Regions from separate parts of the Exiguobacterium sp. HSB13 genome, predicted to be linked through region 2. Evidence: riboswitches for the same ligand, from Rfam matches in the RefSeq annotation. Region 2 holds a riboswitch; the other holds the start of a gene.
What was found. A riboswitch is a leader RNA that binds a small molecule or an ion and turns the genes downstream of it on or off. The one in region 2 is predicted to bind S-adenosylmethionine.
Positions count from the first base shown of each region.

Region 1: linked by a shared signal. The riboswitch ahead of ACZGCQ_RS09400 (methionine ABC transporter ATP-binding protein) and the one ahead of ACZGCQ_RS13670 (Na+/H+ antiporter NhaC family protein) in region 2 are both predicted to bind S-adenosylmethionine.

Region 1 covers NZ_JBUZOM010000001.1:1,770,272-1,781,556, reverse strand. The annotation lists gene ACZGCQ_RS09455 (3-hydroxyacyl-CoA dehydrogenase/enoyl-CoA hydratase family protein) at 1-734, shown strand, start outside; gene ACZGCQ_RS09450 (acetyl-CoA C-acetyltransferase) at 752-1,942, shown strand; gene ACZGCQ_RS09445 (acyl-CoA dehydrogenase family protein) at 1,939-3,723, shown strand; gene ACZGCQ_RS09440 (DinB family protein) at 3,799-4,251, shown strand; gene ACZGCQ_RS09435 (arsenate reductase family protein) at 4,286-4,648, shown strand; gene gcvH (glycine cleavage system protein GcvH) at 4,713-5,096, shown strand; gene ACZGCQ_RS09425 (thioredoxin family protein) at 5,195-5,476, shown strand; gene ACZGCQ_RS09420 (class I SAM-dependent methyltransferase) at 6,016-6,654, shown strand; gene ACZGCQ_RS09415 (S-ribosylhomocysteine lyase) at 6,658-7,122, shown strand; gene ACZGCQ_RS09410 (PLP-dependent cysteine synthase family protein) at 7,119-8,042, shown strand; gene ACZGCQ_RS09405 (bifunctional cystathionine gamma-lyase/homocysteine desulfhydrase) at 8,035-9,201, shown strand; SAM riboswitch class I at 9,259-9,363, shown strand; gene ACZGCQ_RS09400 (methionine ABC transporter ATP-binding protein) at 9,440-10,462, shown strand; gene ACZGCQ_RS09395 (methionine ABC transporter permease) at 10,459-11,124, shown strand; gene ACZGCQ_RS09390 (MetQ/NlpA family ABC transporter substrate-binding protein) at 11,157-11,285, shown strand, end outside.
Region 2 covers NZ_JBUZOM010000003.1:11,199-22,483, reverse strand. The annotation lists gene ACZGCQ_RS13695 (CoA-disulfide reductase) at 1-1,469, shown strand, start outside; gene ACZGCQ_RS13690 (alanine/glycine:cation symporter family protein) at 1,651-3,096, shown strand; gene ACZGCQ_RS13685 (hypothetical protein) at 3,182-3,643, shown strand; gene ACZGCQ_RS13680 (aldo/keto reductase) at 3,987-4,799, opposite strand; gene ACZGCQ_RS13675 (hypothetical protein) at 4,957-5,160, shown strand; gene ACZGCQ_RS13670 (Na+/H+ antiporter NhaC family protein) at 5,204-6,514, opposite strand; SAM riboswitch class I at 6,596-6,700, opposite strand; gene ACZGCQ_RS13665 (metal ABC transporter solute-binding protein, Zn/Mn family) at 6,770-7,783, opposite strand; gene ACZGCQ_RS13660 (alpha/beta hydrolase) at 7,953-8,942, shown strand; gene ACZGCQ_RS13655 (histidine phosphatase family protein) at 8,960-9,550, shown strand; gene ACZGCQ_RS13650 (YwpF family protein) at 9,547-10,038, opposite strand; gene ACZGCQ_RS13645 (hypothetical protein) at 10,181-10,507, shown strand; gene ACZGCQ_RS13640 (nicotinate phosphoribosyltransferase) at 10,554-11,285, opposite strand, start outside.

The DNA.
Region 1 (11,285 bases), on a different contig from region 2:
ACTGGTTCGAACTCGACTGGATCATCAACAAGTTCCAACAATCGATTCAAAAGATTCGCTATGCATCGCGTCCAATCGTCGCTGCACCGCAAGGAATGACGCTTGGTGGCGGTACGGAGATCTCGCTACCGGCAGCTCGTCTGCAAGCGGGACTTGAAACGTACATGGGTCTCGTCGAAGTCGGTGTCGGTCTGATTCCAGGAGGAGGCGGAAACGTCAACACGTACCGTCGACTGTTAGAGAACACACCGGACGGACTCGTTAATATCGAAAAAGCAGCGCAAAAGACGTTCGAAAACGTCGCGATGGCAAAAGTCTCAAAATCAGCCTTTGAAGCACGCGAACTCGGATATGTCCGCTCCGTTGATCAGATCTCGATGAATCGGGATCACTTGACGTATGATGCGAAACAACTTGTCCTTGAACTGGACCGGACTGGTTACACGGCACCAGCGAAAGCGAAGATTCCAGTCGTCGGTCGTGCGGGGAAAGCGACGCTTGAACTCGCAACACGCGAAATGTTCTACGGTGGTTATATCTCGGAACACGATTTAAAAATCGCAAGTAAACTGGCACACGTCATCGCAGGCGGAAATGTCGCCTTCGGTAGCCATGTCGATGAACAGTATATGCTCGACATCGAACGGGAAGCATTCTTGAGCCTGATCGGTGAGTTGAAGACACAACAACGGATGCAGCACATGCTCGTAAAAGGCAAGCCGCTTCGTAACTGAGGACTGGGGGGATTCGGATGAAGGAAGCAGTAATCGTCGCCGGTGCACGGACACCGGTCGGAAAAGCAAAAAAAGGCGCATTCAAGTCGATGCGCTCGGATGAATTAGCAGGCATCGCCATCCAGGAAACGTTGAAACGGTCCGGTTATACGGGAGCGGTTGATGACGTCATCCTCGGATGTGCCTTACCGGAAGCAGAGCAAGGGATGAACATCGCCCGCTACGCTTCAGTCCTCGGTGGATTATCACATGAGGTACCGGCGATCACGATCAACCGGTATTGCTCAAGTGGACTACAATCGATCGCTGATGCAGCGATGAAGATCATGACGGGGCAAGCAACTGCGGTCGTTGCTGGTGGACTCGAATCGATGAGTCAAGTTCCGATGCCGGGTCACGTCGTCCGACCTAATCCGTCGATCGTCGACACGGCACCAGAGTACTACATGAGCATGGGGCATACAGCGGAGCAAGTCGCTGCGACCTATAATGTCTCACGGGAAGATCAAGATGCCTTTGCCTTGAAGAGTCACCAAAAAGCGGCAGCAGCAATCGCGGCCGGTAAGTTCGTCGAAGAGATCGTCCCGGTAACGGTGACGGAACAATTCGTCAACGATGAACTGAAAATCGAAGAGAAGACATTCGTCGTCGAGCACGATGAAGGCGTTCGTCCGGATTCGTCACCGGAAGGTCTCGCGAAACTTCGCCCAGCGTTCCGTCTTGGCGGTAGCGTTACGGCAGGGAACTCTTCGCAGACGTCAGACGGTGCCGCTGCCGTCCTCGTCATGGAACGAGAAGAAGCAGAACGCCGAGGATTACCGATTCTCGGTAAGTTCAAATCGTTTGCGGTCGGTGGTGTCCGTCCAGAAGTGATGGGAATCGGACCAGTCGTCGCGATTCCGAAGGCACTTGACCTTGCAGGCATCACGCTTGAGGACGTCGGTCTGATTGAGTTGAACGAAGCGTTCGCTTCGCAGTCACTCGGTGTCATCCGTGAGCTTGGATTAAACGAAGACATCGTCAACGTCAACGGTGGAGCGATCGCCCTCGGTCATCCACTCGGTTGTACAGGAACAAAACTCACATTGACACTCTTGCATGAAATGAAACGCCGGAATGTCCAGTATGGTGTCGTCTCGATGTGTATCGGTGGCGGAATGGGCGCAGCAGGTGTATTCGAACTAGTTGAAGGAGGAACAGGACAATGAGCCAAACGACAAACGAATTAATCAAAGGTGGCAGTTTCGTATTAGATGAGTTAGCACCAGAACGTCTCTTCACACCAGAGGATTTCTCGGAAGAACACAAAATGGTCGGTGACATGACAGCGAAGTTCGTCGAAGATCGTGTCGTTCCAGTTCTAGACCGGATCGAAAAACATGAGTTCGAATTGTCGGTCGGTCTCCTCCGCGAAGCAGGCGAGCTTGGTCTACTCGGCGCAGACGTTCCGGAAGCATACGGCGGCTATCAGATGGATAAGATTTCGTCTTCAATCATCACGGAGAAGTTCGCACGTGGCCGTTCATTCGCCCTCAGCTACGGCGCACACGTCGGAATCGGTTCATTGCCGATCGTCTTCTTCGGTAACGAAGAGCAAAAGCAGAAATACTTGCCGAAACTCGCTTCAGGAGAATGGATTGCTTCGTACGCATTGACAGAGCCAGGCTCTGGTTCGGATGCTCTCGGTGCTAAAACGACGGCTGTCTTGAATGAAGCTGGTACGCACTACATCCTAAACGGTGAAAAACAATGGATCACAAACGCTGGTTTTGCAAGCTTGTTCGTCGTCTACGCAAAAATCGACGGTGACAAGTTCACAGCCTTCCTCGTCGAAGGATCGTATCCAGGCGTCTCGACAGGCGTCGAGGAGCAGAAGATGGGAATCAAAGGGTCATCGACACGGACGTTGATCTTACAAGATGCAGAAGTACCAGTCGATAACGTCCTTGGTGAGATCGGACGCGGTCACGTCATCGCCTTCAACATCTTGAACGTCGGTCGTTACAAATTAGCTGTCGGTGCTGTCGGTTCGTCAAAACGGGCGATCGATCTCGCAGTCCAGTACTCGAACGAACGGAAACAGTTCAAGACACCAATCAGCTCGTTCCCATTGATTCAAGAAAAACTCGCGACGATGGCAGCACAGACGTATGCGATGGAGAGTTCGGTCTACCGGACGGGTGGTCTGTTCCAAGACAGTCTCGATCAGTTGTCTGAAGAAGAGAGCAAGGACGGTAAGAAAATCGCCGATGCAATCGCGGAGTACGCGATTGAATGCTCGATGAACAAAGTCTTTGCTTCGGAAACATTTGATTATGTCATCGATGAAGCGGTTCAAATTCACGGTGGCTATGGCTTCATGGCAGAATATGAAGTCGAGAACATGTACCGTGATTCGCGGATCAACCGAATCTTCGAAGGAACGAACGAGATCAACCGTCTCCTCGTCCCAGGAACATTGCTGAAGAAAGCGATGAAAGGCGAGTTGCCGTTGCTTGCGGAAGCACAGCGTCTGCAACAAGAAGTGATGAGCTTCATGCCGACCGAAATCGGAACGGCACCACTTGATCGCGAACGCCACTTACTCGCGATGATGAAGAAAATCTTCTTGTTGACTGCCGGAACAGCGGTCCAGAAATACCAGGACAAACTCCAAGGGGAGCAAGAAATCTTAGCGAACACAGCCGACATCATGAGTGCGATTTATGCGCTGGAGTCAGCAATCGTTCGGACGGACAAAGCGATTGCCGACAAAGGGATCGAGAAGAGCGAACTGAAAGTCCGTTACACGGAAGTCTTCGCGCAACAAGCATTCGAAGCTGTCGAACGTGACGCGAAAGAGACACTCTACGCGGCAGCAAGCGGCGACGAACTCCGGATGTTGCTCTCAGCGCTGAAAAAATTCAGTCGTTATCAGCCAATCAACGTCATCGGTACGAAACGCGATATTGCAAAACGTCTCATCGAGTCAAACAAATATACGGTCTAAGTCAGGTTTACCGCTTCGCCTTTGCAGGGAAAATCTCTGTAAAGGCGAAGTTTTTGGTTGGAGGAGGAAAACGAGATGCGCCAAGAATTGGTTGAACTGCAATTTGCGATTGCCTACTATCAATCCCTTGAACGTTTGACGCCGGAAGAGTGGGATCTGCCTCTCGCCCTTAACAAGTGGACCGTCCTTGAGTGCGTCAGTCATCTGTATTTATGGGACCGGTTTTATTACGATCATGCCATTTCGAAATTACCGGACGAACCGTTGACACTCGTCGAGACGGATTTTGATCAGTTCAATCGACTGGCGGTCGAATATGCGCATCATATCGATCCGCTTGCTTTGTTGAAAAAAGCGATCAGTGTCCGGCGTGACATCGTCAATCACCTTGATCGTCTGTCTGACGAGCAGTTTGAAGCAACCTATGAGGATTTCCGACCACTTACATTCGTCGAGTCGTTCGTTGCCCATGACGCCCATCACCAAGATCAGATTGACGGGGCGCTCGCACGCTTGAAGCAGAAGTGATCCATCTGCTACTCTTGAAGGTGAGGTGAGGAACATGACAAAAACAGTCACGATGTACGGCTATCCGAAATGTAGTACGTGCGTCAAAGCGAAAAAAGCACTCGAACAGCACGGTGTCGAAGTGGACTACAAGCATATCGTCGAGGAAACGCCATCTGCAACGACGATCCAAGAACTTCATCAAAAGAGTGGAGAGCCGTTGAAGAAATTCTTCAACACGAGCGGTCAATCGTATCGTTCACAAGGGATTAAGGACAAACTGCCAGGGTTATCGGAAGACGAGCAATACAAGTTGCTCGCAAGTGACGGCATGTTGCTGAAGCGTCCGATCGTCACAGACGGGAAAGACGTCACGATCGGCTTCAAGGAAGAAATGTATCAAGGAAAATGGTATTAAGTTCAGAGTCGATTTTGGTATACTGAACACGTTAGTCCAAATTAGTCCACAGGGGGAATCGGAAATGAGTCAAGTAAAAGACAACTTACGCTATTCGGAAGAACATGAATGGGTCGAAGTATCAGGAAACAAGGCGCGCATCGGAATCACGGATTTCGCGCAACACGAACTCGGGGATATCGTCTTCGTCGAATTGCCTGAAGTCGGGGATACAATCTCAGCAAACGAGCCATTCGGTTCAGTCGAGTCGGTCAAGACAGTCTCGGAATTATATGCACCGATTTCTGGTAAAGTCGTTGCCATCAACGAAAACCTTTCGGATTCCCCAGAACTCGTTAACGAGTCACCATTCGAAGGTGCTTGGATGGTCGACATCGAAATCGAAGATGCTTCACAAGTCGAAGCATTGATGGATGCTGCAGCATACAAATCGATGATCAACGAGTAATACTTAACGAAAAGAGAGTGAACGAGGCGCTTGCGTTTCGTCCGCTCTCTTTTTTTTGTATACTGACGACAGATACCACGAAGAAAGGAGCGACCGCCATGCAAGAGGTCACGACCGTCCCAGAAAACGGGCTATTGTATGTCTATGCACCGATGTGCGGGACATGCGCCATCGCGGAGCGCATGCTAGATATCGTCGAAGCGACGGAATCAGGTCAATCGATTCAGAAGGCGAACGGGAATTTCATTCCGGATTTCTTAGAAGAAGCCCGCGTCATGAGTGTTCCTGCGTTGCTGCGAATTGAAGAAAATCAAGTCGTAGAGCGACTTTATGCCTTCCAGTCTGTCCAAAATGTCTTTGCTTTTTGTCAAGAACGGTAAGAAAAGTCCGACTGGATTTTTCTTTTTGTTAAATTGTCGGAATATTTACAATAATCCGTTGACAACGCAGAAATATGAATGGTATATTCATAACAACTTCTAGAAATGCATTATAGGAAGTCTAGCAGAGATGACCGTTCAATACGATTCAAGTCCTGAACCCTTTCTCCCATCCTAAGCCGGTGTATTGTTTCCCCTTAAGTCGTCCCCCAAAGACGAAGCGGTGCAATGAACGGGTGGTGGATCGAAAGGACCGATCAGGAAGTGAACGTAAGCTGGCGATCATGTCGAACAGGCGCCGTCCTCCACGCGGAAGAGCGAACAATTCCGAATGGAGCTGGGTTTTCCTTCGTAGCATTTCTAACCACATTATTCGTGTTGTCGGTTCGCCGGCAACGCCTTTTTTTTGTTTTCTGGAAGTTTTTCGAGCCGGTCGCTTGCCAGGATAGCATCTCCTTGCTACAATGCGAATAAGGAAAATTACTTTAATTCATATCCGATTACTCGGAATTAACTGGTGAGATGGAGGACGACAAGGCATGACAGTACGTTTTATGGATGTTTTCACAGAATGGGCATCGACGTATGACGAGACAGTAACTGGACATGATCCAGAGTATAAAGAGGTCTTTCGTCGATACGATGAGATTTTGGATACAGTAGCGGATAAAGCGCAGTCGCCGGTCATTGAATTCGGAGCAGGCACAGGGAACCTGACACAACGTCTTCTGGCACGTCACGACGCCGTACTCGCCGTCGAACCAAGTCCGGAGATGCGGGCAATCCTGACGGAAAAGATTCCAACGCTTGCTGTGCAAGACGGTCACTTCCTCTCGTTCGAAGCGAACGAAGTAAGCAGTTTCGTTTCGACGTATGCGTTTCATCATCTAACGGATGAGGAAAAGGGAGAAGCAATCGAGCTGATGGCGTCACATTTACCGGCAGACGGAAAAATCGTCTATGCGGATACGATGTTCGTCTCAGAAGAGGCACGCCTGCAAACGATCCGCGAAGCACGTGCTCAAGGGTTTGATGCATTAGCAGACGATCTCGAACGCGAGTTTTATCCGTTGATTCCAGTCATGGAAGAATTGTTTACAGCACGGGGATTCACTGTTAACTTCACACAATACAATCACTTCGTCTGGCTCGTAGAAGCCAAGAAAATGGGGGAATAAATCATGGCACTTCAAAAAATGAACGTCGAAAGCTTTAACCTGGATCATACGAAAGTCAAAGCACCTTATATCCGCGTCGCGGGTTATAAAGAAGGTAAAGTCGACCAAGTCGTCAAATACGATATCCGTTTCACGCAACCAAACGTTGAACAAATGCCGATGCGTGCGATGCACACACTCGAGCACTTACTTGCTGAAAACATCCGCAACTACTCGGATGATGTCATCGATGTCTCGCCGATGGGATGCCAAACAGGTTTCTACATGGCGATGATGAATTTCGACTCGGTCGAAAAAATGAGCGAACTCGTTGAGAAGACATTGAATGACGTCCTTGCAGCAGAAGAGATTCCAGCGCAAAACGAAGTCCAATGTGGATTTGCGAGCGCACATGACCTCAAAGGAGCGAAGCACTATGCCGAGAAAATGCTTGCCGGTCGTGATGAATGGGACATCGTCTTCGGATGATCGCGAACAACGTCCGCGACCTCGTCGGAAACACACCACTCTACGAGATCACTTCATTCGATTTGCCTGCTGGTACGCGCATTTTGGCGAAGCTCGAATGGATGAACCCTGGGGGCAGCGTCAAAGACCGCCTTGGCATTCAACTCGTTGATGCAGCAATCGAAAACGGACATGTGACACCAGGCGGTACGATCATCGAGCCGACAGCCGGGAATACCGGCATCGGCTTGGCGCTCGCCGCTAAAAAATATGATCTTCAAGTCATCTGTGTCGTTCCGGAAAAATTCAGTCAAGAAAAACAGACGTTGATGCGGGCACTCGGCGCAACCGTCGTCAACACGCCGACTGAACTCGATATGCAAGGGGCTATCGACCGGGCTAAAGAACTCGGTCAGGAAATTCCGAACAGTTACGTTCCGTTACAATTCGAAAACGAAGAGAATCCAGTCACGTATCAGCGGACACTCGGTCCTGAGCTGATTGCGGACTTGTCGCACATCGACTGGTTCGTTGCCGGTTGTGGTTCAGGTGGTACGTTCGCCGGAACAGCGGACTTCTTAAAACAACGTCTCGGTACAAAAGCAGCGATCGTCGAACCGGAAGGCTCCGTCTTAAATGGTGGTCCAGCCGGTCCGCATAAGACAGAAGGCATTGGAACAGCAAAATGGCCAAGTCTCGTGCCACGTGAGCTCGTTGACGAGATTCATACGATTTCTGACCGCGATGCGTTTAATGCGGTCCATACACTTGCCGCTCGTGAAGGATTACTCGTTGGTAGTTCAGCAGGTGCAGCGCTCGTTGCTGCGCTTGATATCGCAAAGCGTCACCCCGGCAGTACGATCGTCACCGTCTTCGCAGACAGTGCCGAACGCTATTTAAGCCAACAAATCTTTGAAAAGGTGGACGAAACTCATGCGTAAGAAGACAGCATTGATTCATGGAGGAACAGGTGTCGACCGGGCAACAGGAGCCGTCACACCACCAATCTATCAAACAAGCACATACAAGCAGGATAAAATCGGTCAACTCAAGGACGGATATGAATACTCACGGACAGCGAACCCGACACGGACGAGCATCGAACGATTGATTGCAGATCTTGAAGGCGGCGCACGTGGTTTTGCCTTCGGTTCTGGGATGGCAGCAATCCATGCCGTCTTCCACTTGCTTGAGTCTGGCGACCACATCGTCATGACAGATGACGTCTACGGTGGTACGTTCCGCTTGATGCAACGCGTCTTACCGAAGTTCAATATCCAAGTGACATTCGTCGATACGACGGACCTTGCGGCAACGGAAGCAGCGATCCAAGACAACACGAAGATCGTCTACGTCGAAACACCGACGAACCCGTTGTTGAAAGTAACGGACATTGAAGCAATCGCAACGATCGCCAAACGTCACGATCTTAAACTTGTCGTCGACAACACGTTCGCGACACCTTATCATCAACAACCACTCGCACTCGGTGCAGACATCGTCTTGCACAGTGCGACGAAATACATCGGCGGACATTCGGACGTCGTCGCTGGACTTGTCGTCGTTAAAGATGATGAGCTCGGCGAAGAGTTGCACTTCATCCAAAACTCGACAGGCGGCGTGCTTGGACCGCAAGACAGCTTCTTGCTCGTCCGTGGTCTTCGTACGCTCGGTATCCGGATGGATGCAATCGAAGAGACAGCACATGATCTCGTCGCGTTCTTACAAGCGCAAGACATTGTCTCGAACATCTTCTACCCAGGACTTGCATCGCATCCTGGTCACGACATCCAAGCGAAACAAGCGACTGGATTTGGTGGGATGATCAGCTTTGATGTCGGTTCAGCAGCGAACGCAGAAAAACTTGTCGAGGCGACACATTTCTTCACACTTGCTGAGAGTCTTGGTGCCGTTGAGAGTCTGATTTCGGTTCCGGCACGGATGACGCACGCGTCGATCCCAGCAGAACGTCGGGCAGAACTCGGTATCACGGACGGTCTCGTCCGGATTTCAGTTGGACTTGAGGATGCGGAAGATTTGAAAGAAGACTTAACACGTGCTTTCACGTTCCTCGAAAAAGTTTCTGAAAAAACTGTTTGACAACAAAAATAACCCCTGCTAATATTCAGAATATATTCTACAAACTTAATACCGAAACTCTTATCGAGAGTGGTGGAGGGACTGGCCCGATGAAACCCGGCAACCGCGGATCTAATCCGAAGTGGTGCTAATTCCAGCAGACAAAAGTCTGGGAGATGAGAGCAAATGGTTTTGTGTACTGAAAAGTGCGCGCGTTTGCTCTAAAACGCGCGCACTTTTTTATTTAGGAGGGACAGTTGTGATTCGTTTACAAGACGTAGGAAAGATTTATCGCTCAAAGCGCGGAGCGGTCGAAGCCGTTGCGAATGTTGATTTGACAATCGAGCGCGGTGAAATTTTTGGAATAATCGGTTATTCCGGAGCAGGGAAATCGACCTTGATCCGATTGCTGAATATGCTCGAGGCACCAACGAGTGGTTCGATCCAAATCGATGGTGTCGAAATGACATCACTCAAACCAAAAGAATTACGAGGCGTCCGCAAGAATGTCTCGATGGTTTTCCAGCACTTCAACTTACTTTGGTCACGGACGGTTGAAGAGAACATCATGTTCCCACTCGAGCTCGGTGGCTTCCCGAAAGCACACCGCAAGGAACGGGTAGCGGAACTGATCCAACTCGTTGGTTTGGACGGACGCGAAAAAGCCTATCCGTCACAATTATCGGGTGGTCAAAAACAACGTGTCGGTATCGCTCGGGCACTGGCATCGAACCCGGACGTTCTCTTATGTGACGAGGCAACCAGTGCACTCGATCCGAAGACGACGGATTCAATCCTTGAGTTACTCGTCGACATCAATGAAAAACTGAAACTGACGATCGTCTTGATCACACACGAGATGCACGTCATTCAAAAAATCTGTCACCGGGTCGCCGTCATGGAAGCCGGTAAAATCGTCGAGCAAGGACCGGTCGCAGAAGTCTTCCGTCATCCGAAGCAAGCGATGACGAAGGAGTTCGTCAAACAATTGACGTCGCCGTCTGAAAACGAGTTGACGTTCGCGAAACTACGCGAACGGTACCCAACCGGAAAGATCGTTCAGTTGACGTTCGTCGGATCGACGGCGGAAAGCCCGATCCTCGCGGAAGTCATGAAGGATTCGCCGGTCCTGTTCAACATCATCGGCGGAAACGTCGGTCAATCACAGGAAGGGGCACTCGGTACACTGTTCATTCAGTTGATTGGGGAAACAGAAGCAACACAAGCGGTCATCACGAAGCTTCAAGCCAGTGATGTTGAAGTGGAGGTGGATCACCGATGATTTCATTCTTTGACAACCTAGACTGGGACATGGTGTGGGAAGCGACAGGCAGTACCGTCTATATGACGGCAATCGCTGGGGTTTCGACATTCGTTCTCGGTTTGATCATTGGTCTATTATTGTATGCAACAAACGAAGAGTTATTATTCAAGAATCGGGCGTTTTATTCAATCTTGAGCTTGGTCGTCAACGTTTTCCGTTCGATTCCGTTCATCATCTTACTGATCTTATTGATTCCATTCACGACAGCAATCGTCGGTTCGTTCCTCGGACCAACGGCAGCACTACCAGCACTGATCTTCGGTGCTGCACCGTTCTACGGTCGGATGGTTGAACTCGCGTTACGCGAAGTCGATAAAGGTGTCATCGAGGCAGCTGAATCGATGGGTGCGACGAAGTTCCAGATCATCTATAAAGTCTTAATCCCGGAAGCGTTGCCTGCCATCGTTTCGGGAATCACGGTCACACTCGTCTCACTTGTCGGTTATACGGCAATGGCCGGAGTAGTCGGCGGAGGTGGACTTGGGGACATGGCCTTCATCGAAGGATTCCAGCGTTCTCAAAACGATGTCATCGTCATTGCGACACTCTTAATCTTAGCGATCGTCTTCGTCATCCAAATCATTGGTGACTTGCTGATCCGTGCAATCGATAAACGTTAATTCAAATCTTATTCATATTGGAGGAATCATTCATGAAAGTTTGGAAAAAATTCGTAGGTACTGCCGCTGTATCTGTTTTAGCAATCAGCCTTGCTGCATGTGGTGAAAAATCATCAGGATCAGGTAGCGACGACAAAACACTCGTCGTTGGTGCATCAAAC
Region 2 (11,285 bases):
TCGCAAAAGTCTTCGACTTGACGGTCGCTTCGACTGGTAACAATGAAAAACGGTTACGCCAGCTCGGTCTACGTTATGAAGCGGTTCATCTCCATCCGGGATCGCATGCGGGGTATTACCCAGGAGCGAGTCCGATTTCGATGAAGCTGTTGTTTGATCCGATCGAAGGAACGATTTACGGCGCACAGGCAATCGGTATGACAGGTGTTGAGAAACGGATCGATGTCCTCGCGACAGCGATCAAAGGTGGATTGACAGTGCTTGATTTACCAGATCTTGAACTATCATATGCACCGCCATATAGTTCAGCAAAGGATCCGGTCAACATGGCAGGTTATATTGCGTCGAACATCGTGCTTGGTGACAGTAAGAACGTTCATTGGCACGAAATCGATGAAATTGTCGCCAACGGCGGTCTGTTACTTGATGTCCGTGAACCATCGGAAAACGAGTTAGGTTCGATTCCGGGATCGGTCAATATCTCGTTACCAACGTTACGTGAGAAGTTGGATGATCTACCGAAGAATCAAACGATCTATGTGACGTGCCAAGTCGGATTACGTGGATATGTAGCGAGTCAACTATTGCAACAACACGGTTATGATGTGAAAAACTTAAGTGGTGGCTACAAAACATGGTCGGTCGTGCATCGCGATCAAGAAGCGCGAAGCCAGGCAAAGGAGGAGACAGCTGTGACGGTAACGAAACGTGAGCCAAAAACGAAAACTGCACCGGAACAAGTGACGCTACTCGATACGTGCGGCTTACAGTGCCCAGGTCCAATCTTAGAGCTGAAAACAAAAATCGATCAGATGACGGACGGCGAGCAAATTTTCGTCAAGGCGTCAGACCCAGGATTCTTGCCAGACGTTCAAGCATGGGCGAAAAAACTAGGTCACACGGTCCATTCAGCGGAGATGAATCAGGGAGTCGTTGAGGTCATGCTTGAAAAAGGGCAAGGAGAGACACTAGCTCCAGCACCGGTTCAAGTCAATCCAGCAGATGATGCGACGATGGTCGTCTTCAGTGGTGATCTCGATAAAGCACTTGCGTCTTTTGTCATCGCGCAAGGTGCACAAGCGATGGGGAAACAAGTGACGATGTTCTTTACGTTCTGGGGCTTGAACATCATTCGAAAACCAGACGCACCGGCAGTTGAAAAAGCTGGTATTGAACGGATGATGGGCATGATGATGCCAAAGCATGCTGGGGAGTTACCACTCTCGAACATGAATATGGCAGGAGCCGGTCAAAAGATGATGAAAAAAGTCATGAAGGATAAACAAGTCGATGCGCTCGAGACGATGATGGCAAAAGCGCAAGCAGCGGGTGTACGGATGATCGCCTGCACGATGTCGATGGATATCATGGGCATCAAGAAAGAGGAATTACTGGATGATATCGATTACGGTGGTGTCGCGAGTTACCTTGGTGCAACGGATGGTGCTAACCTGAACTTGTTCATCTAATTCAAAAATGCTTGATAAAAACGTGTTAAACCTGACATCGGATGTGAGGTTTAACACGTTTTTTGTAGTCTGAAGTATAGATGAGTTTGATTTTTCAAAAAAAATTGCGTATGATAATTCACATGTGAAAAAAGTTTACATCTAAAAAGAGAAACTATGTGGTGGAAGTGGAGGGAATCGGATGGAGAAGCAGGTAATGGATGTAGTCAGTAGAATCAGTGACATGTTATGGACAAACGTACTGATCATCTTACTCGTCGGATTAGGCATTTATTTTACATTCCGGATGCGGTTCGTTCAATTCCGGATGATACCGGAGATGTTACGCTTACTGTTCCAAGGAACGGATAAAGGGAAAGATGGCGTGTCGCCATTCCAAGCATTTGCGATCAGTACGGCAGCACGTGTCGGTACTGGTAATATCGCAGGTGTCGCGACAGCGATCGCACTCGGTGGACCAGGAGCGGTCTTCTGGATGTGGTTGATTGCTTTGATCGGATCGGCATCGGCATTCGTCGAGAGTACACTCGCTCAAATTTATAAGGTACGTGATGATAAGGCGTGGCGTGGGGGCCCTGCCTATTATATGGAGAAAGCACTCGGTCAACGTTGGTTAGGGATCTTATTCAGTATCTTGATTACGATCTCATTCGGATTTGTTTTCAATTCCGTTCAATCGAATACGATCTCGCTTTCACTTCAAAATCAATACGGCTTTGATAAGACCTGGATTACGGTCGGACTGGTCGTGCTGACGGCACTCGTCATCTTTGGTGGCGTCCGTAGCATCGCAACTGTCGCGTCGTTCCTCGTACCAATCATGGCAGGTGGTTACATCCTGATCGCGCTCTACATCATGGCGACGAATCTTGAAGTACTGCCAAGTATTTTTAAATTGATCTTCCAAGAAGGTCTATTCGAATTCAAGACGCTCGCAGGTGGTGCAGTAGGGGCAGCGCTCTTGAACGGGATTCGCCGTGGATTGTTCTCGAACGAAGCCGGTATGGGTTCAGCGCCGAACGCAGCGGCAACAGCGGAAGTCTCTCACCCAGTCAAACAAGGATTGATTCAATCGTTTGCGGTCTTCGTTGATACATTGATGGTCTGTTCAGCGACAGCGATGATCGTTCTCGTCAGTGGAGTGGCAACAAAAGATGCTAGTGGTCAACCGGTAGCTGGGATCGACTTAGCACAAGGTGCGCTCGCATCACAAGTTGGATCACTCGCGACAGGATTCATGGTCGTCGCAATTTTCCTCTTTGCCTTTAGTTCCGTCGTCGGAAACTACTACTACGGTGAATCGAATATCAACTTCATCCGTGAAAATAAACAAGTCTTGATGGCATATCGTGTGCTCGTTCTCGTCATGATCGTCTTCGGTTCACTCGTTGAATCGGCGAACCTCGTGTGGGCTTTAGCAGATATCTTCATGGGGCTGATGGCGATCGTTAACTTGTACGCGATCTTCCGTCTTTCAAAAATCGCCAAACTGGCGCTCGAAGATTATGTCGGGCAACGAAAAGCTGGAAAAGAGCCACGATTCTATGCGGACTCGATTTCGAACTTGCCAGGGAAAGATACGCTTGAAGCATGGCAAGAATCAGAAAAAGACGAAAAAGCGATCTAAGGAGAGGGAGTCAGAGAAATCTGGCTCTTTTTTTGTATAGAACGAATTTAAAAAGGGAATACAGAGTACAGAAGGGAGGGGGAGAATGGAAAACGTACATTTCGTCCGCGTCACGGATGCGGTCTGGGAGTCGTTCGGAAACGATCCCCACATCATCATGGACTGGATTTTATTCATTCATGAGACACAACCCGATCATGAACAATTATTCGCTCTCGAACAGACGAATGCCATCTATCATTTGATGAATCAAATCGATATCTATATTGATCAAGACACACATTACAACCTGGGACGAGCCATCGTTGGCGAAGAGTTGATTGTCAATGAGGAGAAAGCGGCGATTGTCGGTATTCTGCCCTTGCCACTCCTCATCATCTCGGCTGAGGTGATGCGGAATTTTGATCAACGGGCACTCGCTTCGATTCATGATGAAGCCGGAACACCGGGCGAATTCGAGGATATCTGGGAACAGTTCGCCGATTTGCGTGCCTATTTTCAAAAGGCAGAAGAAGCGGAAGATACGATTTTGATTTATTATGTCTGATCAGCTTAAATCATAAAAAAAGAGACCCGCTTCTAAGTCATAGACTAGAAACGGGTCTCTCGTCGTTCAAATGAATCAAGAGGCTGACTTAAAAAAAGAATGACGCGTCTTTTCACGCCCTTTCCTCAGGCGAGACACAAGCCAATTTTCCTGCTTTATTCAAGCAGGAAAACGGGTCTTGCTTGTCTCTGACAGCGCAAAGATGCGCTTTTTCCTGTAGGAGTTGCGTGAAACGCGTCATTCTTTTTGTTACGAGATAGGGTGGCAGATCATCGTTCTGCCACCCCTCTCTTTGTGGAAACGGACTTTTGAGTCAGCCTCATCTTTTACGTGAATCGTCAAATTAAAAATCGATTTCGTCCGGATCTGGTCCAAGGCGGACGTCCGTTGCAATACGATCAATTTTCTCAAGATCATCGGCATCGAGTTGGAAATCAAAGACGTCGAAGTTTTCCGCAATGCGTGCTGGTGTGACAGATTTCGGAAGAGCGACGATGCCGTTGTCGAGGTGCCAACGTAAGACGACTTGTGAAGGTGTCTTGCCGTGTTTCTCTGCGATTTCCTTGAAATCGTTGATTTCGAGGAATTTCCCTTGCATGAGTGGACTCCATGCTTCGACTTGGATGTTGTGATCTTGCAAGTATTCATGCAATTCGTGTTGTGGCAATTGTGGATGCAACTCGACTTGGTTGATCATTGGTGCCATCAAGCCCTCTTCTGCCAATGTATCGAGGTGATGTTCTTTGAAGTTCGAGACACCGATCGCTTTGATCTTACCTGCTTCATACAGTTCAACCATTGCTTTCCACGCTTCGATATAGCCTTCGACCGGCCAGTGGATGAGATAAAGGTCAAGATAATCTGTTTCGAGACGTTCGAGCGATTCTGCGAATGCTTCCTTCGTCCGACCGGCACGAATATCATCGTTCCAGACTTTTGACGTTAAGAAGAGATCCTCACGTTTCACGCCGCTTTCCTTGATTCCTTTTGCGACACCGCGCTCGTTTTTATAGACAGCAGCCGTATCGATATGACGATAGCCGACACGTAGTGCTTCAGCGACAGCAGCTGGTGCTTCTGTTTCTTCGTCTACTTGCCAGACACCGAATCCGATTTGGGGAATCGTAATACCGTTTGAAAGTTTTGCGTATTGCATGTGTTACTCCTCCTCATAAAACGTAGTTTAGATTTGCTCGTTTAGTTTAGCATGAACGAACGAAGACGTCCGTTTCCATGCTCATGGAGGAATAAAATACGGTAAAATAGAAAAGAACCATGAGATTTAATCGTGTGTTAAAAGAGGGGGAGAAAAGATGGCTCAAAAGAATAAAAAGTTATCCAAATGTACTTGGCTTAGTATTGGCGCCTTGTTAGTAACGCAGGCAGTGGGTCTATTTCTTAGTGCGCGAAAATCAGGACGTAATCCATGGGTTTGGGGAGGCGCTGGACTTGTTCAATTCCCGCTTCCGGCAATTGCTTATTTAATCTTAGAACGACAAGCGAAGCAGAAAAAATAATAAAACAGGTCCAATCGTCGACGCGATTGGACCTGTTTTATGGTTACGAAGAAATTTTTTCTTGCTTCGTCGCTGTCTTCTTCATGCGTGGCAAGCCGAAGAAAATGGCGATTGATCCACAGACGAAGAGGAGGAATGGATAGAACAGATACGGAATCAGTTCAGGAGAAGCCGTTTTCGTCAATTCTGCTGCAATCAATAGTTGTGCTCCATACGGAATGATGCCTTGAATCCCACAAGAGAAGATATCAAGAATACTCGCTGATTTCTTGCGATCGACTTCATACGTATCGGCGATTTCAGCTGCCAGTGGTCCAGCGACGAGAATCGAGATCGTATTGTTTGCTGTCGCAAGATTCGTCGCACTGACGAGTGCCGCCATACTGAATTCGGCACCGCGACGCTGTGAAATCTTGCGTGTCAGCGTCTCTTTTAAGAAGGCGATTCCACCGTTGAACGTAATCAAGCTGACGAGACCACCCATGAGGAGCGTCAAAATGGAGATCTCCGCCATGCCCATCATTCCTTCAGACATCGAGAGGACGAAGCCACTCAAGCCGAAACTACCATCGATCATACCGATGATACCGGTTAGCAAAGTACCACCAATAAGGACAAGGATGACATTGACGCCAAATAGTGCAAGGACGATGACAGCAAGGTATGGAATCAACTTATAGAACTCAAATGCTTTTGCTTCGACGACGTCACCAGAACCAGACACGAATGCGAGCAAGATGACCGTCAAAATAGCAGCCGGTAGGACGATCATGAAGTTCGTCCGGAATTTATCACGCATGTTCGTTTTTTGGGTCCGGACGGCAGCAATCGTCGTATCCGAGATGAACGACAAGTTATCGCCGAACATCGATCCACCAACGACAGCAGCCGCTGCTATCGCAACGTTGATGCCTGTCGCTTCATGAATACCGAAGGCGATCGGCGCGAGTGCAGCAATCGTTCCAGTCGATGTTCCCATTGCCATCGAGATGAAGGCGGCAATGACGAACAGACCACTCATCAGGAGTGATGGAGGGAGGAACGTCAAAGCAGCATTGACGGTCGCATCGATGGCACCGATTGCTTCTGCCGTTCCAGAAAACGTACCGGCTAATAAGAAGATGAAGACCATGATCATGATATCGGGATTTCCGGCACCCGTTGCAATTCGTTCAACCGTTTGATTGATGGATCCTTTCGTCGTGATTGCAGCAAAGATCAAAGCGATCAATGCAGCGATGAGGATCGGGAATTTGTAAAAGTCGCCATAGAAGATCCCGGCTCCGATGAAGAGGACCAGGAATACGACGAGGGGAAGCAGTGCCCATTTGTTAGGCGTGATCGTTTCATTCATTGTTGACACCTCGTTTCTCAAAGATACAAAAAAAGACCCCTTCGCAAGAAAGAAGGAGGTCTTTATGAAATAAAGACGCTCTTCTTATCTCTCAAGCTTTCGCTTGCTGGATTTGGCACAGTACGAATCAAATCGTCCGCTGCCGAAACATCATTGGGCCAGTCCCTCCGTTTCTCGCGATAAAAAGAAGTCATTCAATTGTTGTAAAACACGTTTCTTACCGTACCGTATTGAGTAACGCGTGTCAACTGTACTTTACTGAAGTGCTTGTTTCAATGTTTGGACGTTTTCTTCCATCAACTTGAAATAAGAACTGTTTTGTTGTGCTTTCGTGACCGACTCTAGGTTATGAATCGTCACGGATTCAGCTCCGATTTCTTTTTGGATGACACGTGCGACCTTAGGTGAGACCGTCTCTTCGAACGCGACGTATTTCAAATCATGCATCCGTGCTTCTTTCACTAAAGCAGCCAGTTGCTTTTGTGACGGTTCATCGGAAGGAGAGATTCCCGCAATCGGTAGTTGCGTGAAACCATATCGTTCTGCGAGGTAACCGTATGCGGCATGTGTGACGAGAAGTTCTTTTTTTGATCCGTCAGCAACCGCTTGTTTGAATTGTTCGTCCAATTCATCTGCTTGCTGATCGAACGTTTTTAAGTTTTTCTCGAATGTTGCTTTGTCTTTTGGTACTTCTTTTGATAAGGCAGTTGTAATCGAGCGTGCCATTGCTTTCGCGTTGACAGGATCGAGCCAGACGTGTGGATCGTATTTTCCATGGTCATGACCCTCTTCTTCATGCGCATGTTCATCCGTTGCATGATCATCGTGCCCTTCTTCTTCGTGGGCATGTTCGTCTTCTGTATGCCCCTCTTCTTCATGTGCATGAAGTGTAGCATCCGATTCTAGTAAGTTGACATCTTTACTCGTCTCAATGAAGCGGACGTCTGTACCCTTTAGGCTCTCTTGAATTTTTTTCGAATACGGCTCAAGCGTCGTACCCGTTAAAAGGAACAAGTCTCCTTTAGCAATCTCAGTGAGTTGTTTTGATGTTGGTTCGTAAGAATGGGGATCCGCTCCAGGTGGGACAATCATTTTGACATTGACTTGATCGCCACCAATTTCGCGGGCGATAGCAGCCGTCGCAAACGTTGATGCGTAGACTTCTGTCTGTTTGCTATCTGAAGTCGATGAATCGGTATTTGATCCGCAAGCCGCGAGGACACTTGCACTCGCGAAGGCGACTGTTAAAGCAGGAATGATTTTTTTCATTATATGATACCTCCATTATTAAAACGTAACTATTCCGATTTGGACTTTCTCACTATAGCGGAACACCGATGAAGCGTCAAGTACGAATACCAAGACGTTCGACTTCTTTTAAAACGGGGTAAAAGGATAATAAAGTGAAGAAACTGGCACGTCTTTTGGAGGTGATCAAGTGAAACGTGAAACTGCATGGCTAATGGGGGGAGCTGCATTATTGACGACAGCAGCAGCGGGAGCGAGCATCTGGAACAATTACGGTGCATTACTTCGGTGGACCGAACCCGCCTTGCCACTCACAGAAAAACAACTTGCACCGCGGACACTCATCTATAAACAGGTGGGGGACCGCACCTTACAGCTCGATCTCTATTATCCGCTGGGGGAAGGACCATTTCCAATTGCCATCTACGCACACGGTGGTGCATTCGTTCGTGGAGAACGGGACGATATGTTCTGCTTTAGTCCAATCGTCGACCGCCTACTTGAACTCGGAGTTGCCGTCTGTAGCATCGATTATCGTTTGTTCGAAGAGGGCAGTTATTTTCCGGATAACCTCGAGGATGTACGGGATGCGTTATGTTTTTTGAACAAGGAAGCAGAGGACCTTCGTATCTTAAGAGGACGGATGATGGTATGGGGAGACTCTGCCGGAGCCGCACTCATGTTGACGACGGCACTTGCCCCAACTGCTTTTGTCGGAGAGCGTGATGAACGCCACATGCCATTGGTCAGTGGTGTCATCGCTTTATATCCGCCGACGAATTTTTTATTGTTTAATTTCATTCAGACTTGGATTGCCCACATTAAGTTCTATAAGGGTGGACGGGAAGAATGGCGCAAGCTGATGACACACGTCTCACCGGTCACACACCTATCTTCGGATGCCCCACCGATCATGCTCTTGCATGGCAAAAAAGATCCAATCGTTCCCTTTTCGCAAGCACTCCATTTCGTCGAAAAAGGAGCCGATGTCGGAGCTGATGTCCGTTTATTTTCTTTTCCGAACGGTACCCATTCGCTTGCCAGTTTTGCTCAGACGGAAAATCCATTGAAGATCGAGCGATTGCTCGAACGAATTGAGCGTTTCACCTGTCAGGTGCTACTGTTGCCACCGCGACAACTTCCGAATGGAAAACATGATACAATCAGTCATATTTCTTAAATGAGGGAGACAGAGACATGACTGAAATTTGTTTAGTGCGGCATGGTCAGACGGATTGGAACTTAAACGAACGGATTCAAGGAAGAGAAGATATACCGTTGAATGCAACAGGAAGAAGACAAGCGGAACTCAGCGCCGCTTATCTAGCGAATGAAAAATGGGATATCTTATTAGCAAGTCCGTTGTCCCGTGCTGTTGAGACAGCGGAAATCATCGGGCGTGCTGTCGGTTTGACGATTACGGCGACAGACGAGCGACTCGTCGAACGCGAATTCGGTGCCGCCTCTGGTGAACCGGTCGCAGCGATTTACGAGACCGTTCAAGCGAACGATACGACACTTGTGCCAGGTCTCGAAACGGAACAAGCCATCCAGGGTCGCGTGTTCGAGGCGCTACAGGAAGTGACACGCATGCATGCGGGCAAACGGATCTTGATCGTCTGTCACTCGCATACGATTAAGGCAGCTTTATCATCGATTGATGCGACGTTCAGTTACCGGACACCTTTGAAAAACGCGTGTGCGAATTATATCCAATATACGGATCACTATACGATTGATCGAATCAACGTAGCGGATCACATCACGGACGAGGTCGAAAAACCTTAAGAGACTGGCGCTTTCGGGTGTTCTGCTAGATATTGCTTGAACGTTTCCTTTGCAATGCTCGTAATATGCGCGCCGCGCTTCGAACGACGATCCTTATATTCTTGGACGAGTTCTTCGCCAGCGAATCCATCTTCGACGACTTCGCGTAGGATTGATTCAGATAAATCATTCTTCATCATGACCATCTTACCCGTGAAGACATACGAGACGTGTTCGCTTAAGGCAGTCCGTTCAAGGGGCGTGACGATCATCGCGGCAGGATCATTATCAGGTCGTGAGATCGTGATTTCAATCAAAGCACGTAAATGTTTTGTGAACAATTCATCGACGATCGGCTGATCCATCGGAGGAACGACGATTTCTGCAACCCACTGTGCCGTCTGTTCGGTACTAACCGTCAATCCGTCCTGAATGGCGACGGGAATCGTCGTATCACGTCCTGATTCGTCCATTAAAATGCGTAACGTGCATAACTTAAAGGTTTTCATGAAAAAATGCCCTCCTTTGTTCGCTTACGATTTTCCTACAGTATACCGTGAGGAATGGGGGACGGGAAACTTTTCCTGACGAAATTCGTATGAACTATGTTTAAATAAGACTAGATACTACTAAACAGGAGGATCGTTCATTATGCCGCAAGTACTCATTGGAATATTAGGAATCCTGGGTATCGTTCTACTTGCCCACCATATCATCATGTATTGGCATGCTGAACCGACAGACCGCCCGACGCTTGCATATCGCATTGCGCTCCTGATTGCCTGTTTGCTACTCATTAGTGGAAGTGATCATTTAATCAGTATTTTCTACGCTGATTCCTTAGCTGAATTCGGTCAACGCATCACGTATATCGTCTTCATCGGAGGTGCACTCGGCTTCGCGTGGTACTTTCGTAAGAAGATGGAACAAGCGCCAACAGAAATGACACCTGTCGGAAACGAAGCAGGATTAACATGAGAAAAAACGCCGTTCTTCCTGAGGAGGAACGGCGTTTTTTGGCGTCTTATTTTAAACCACTCGCCAGTCGGGTATCCCGAATCATGTCGAGTTTGAGCTTCCAGAGACGATCGCTGAATGTGACAGCATAAATCTCTGGCAAACGCAGCCGTTTGTACTCTTCCCAGAGACGACCGATCTGTGTTTCGTGGAAGTGGCGACTTTCTTCAATCGTTGGGACCGTATAGACCAGTTCTCCATCTTTGAAAATTGGTTCAAGTAACCGCTCGACCTTGAACTGTTCGATGCGATTTCGGAACGATGGGTCCCGGACGTCGATGAGATCGACAGCTTCAAGTGTCGACGGATCTTCGTCCATCAACGTCACGTAATCCCCTTTGAACTTATCCGTCACTGGATCGATGATGCGATAGACTTCCTTGATGTGAGGCGTCGTCGTCTTGGCTTTTGACGAGGATACTTTAATGACGGGTGCGAGCTCGCCATCTACTTCACGCGCGACTAGTTTATAGACCATCCCAAGAGCCGGTTGTTCGTAGGCCGTGATGCCACGTGTTCCGACGAGGAACGTATTGGCTTGGGCACCTTGGATGCGCAAGTCCTGGATGACGTATTCATCGAGGTCACCCGATAAAACGATATCGACTTCCGGGAAGCCAGCTTCGTCAAGCATGTTGCGGGCACGTTTTGACAAGTAGGATAAGTCACCGGAATCGATTCGGATGCCGCGTAGTTTATGTCCTTTGGCTTGGAGTTCTTTCGCAACCGTGATCGCATT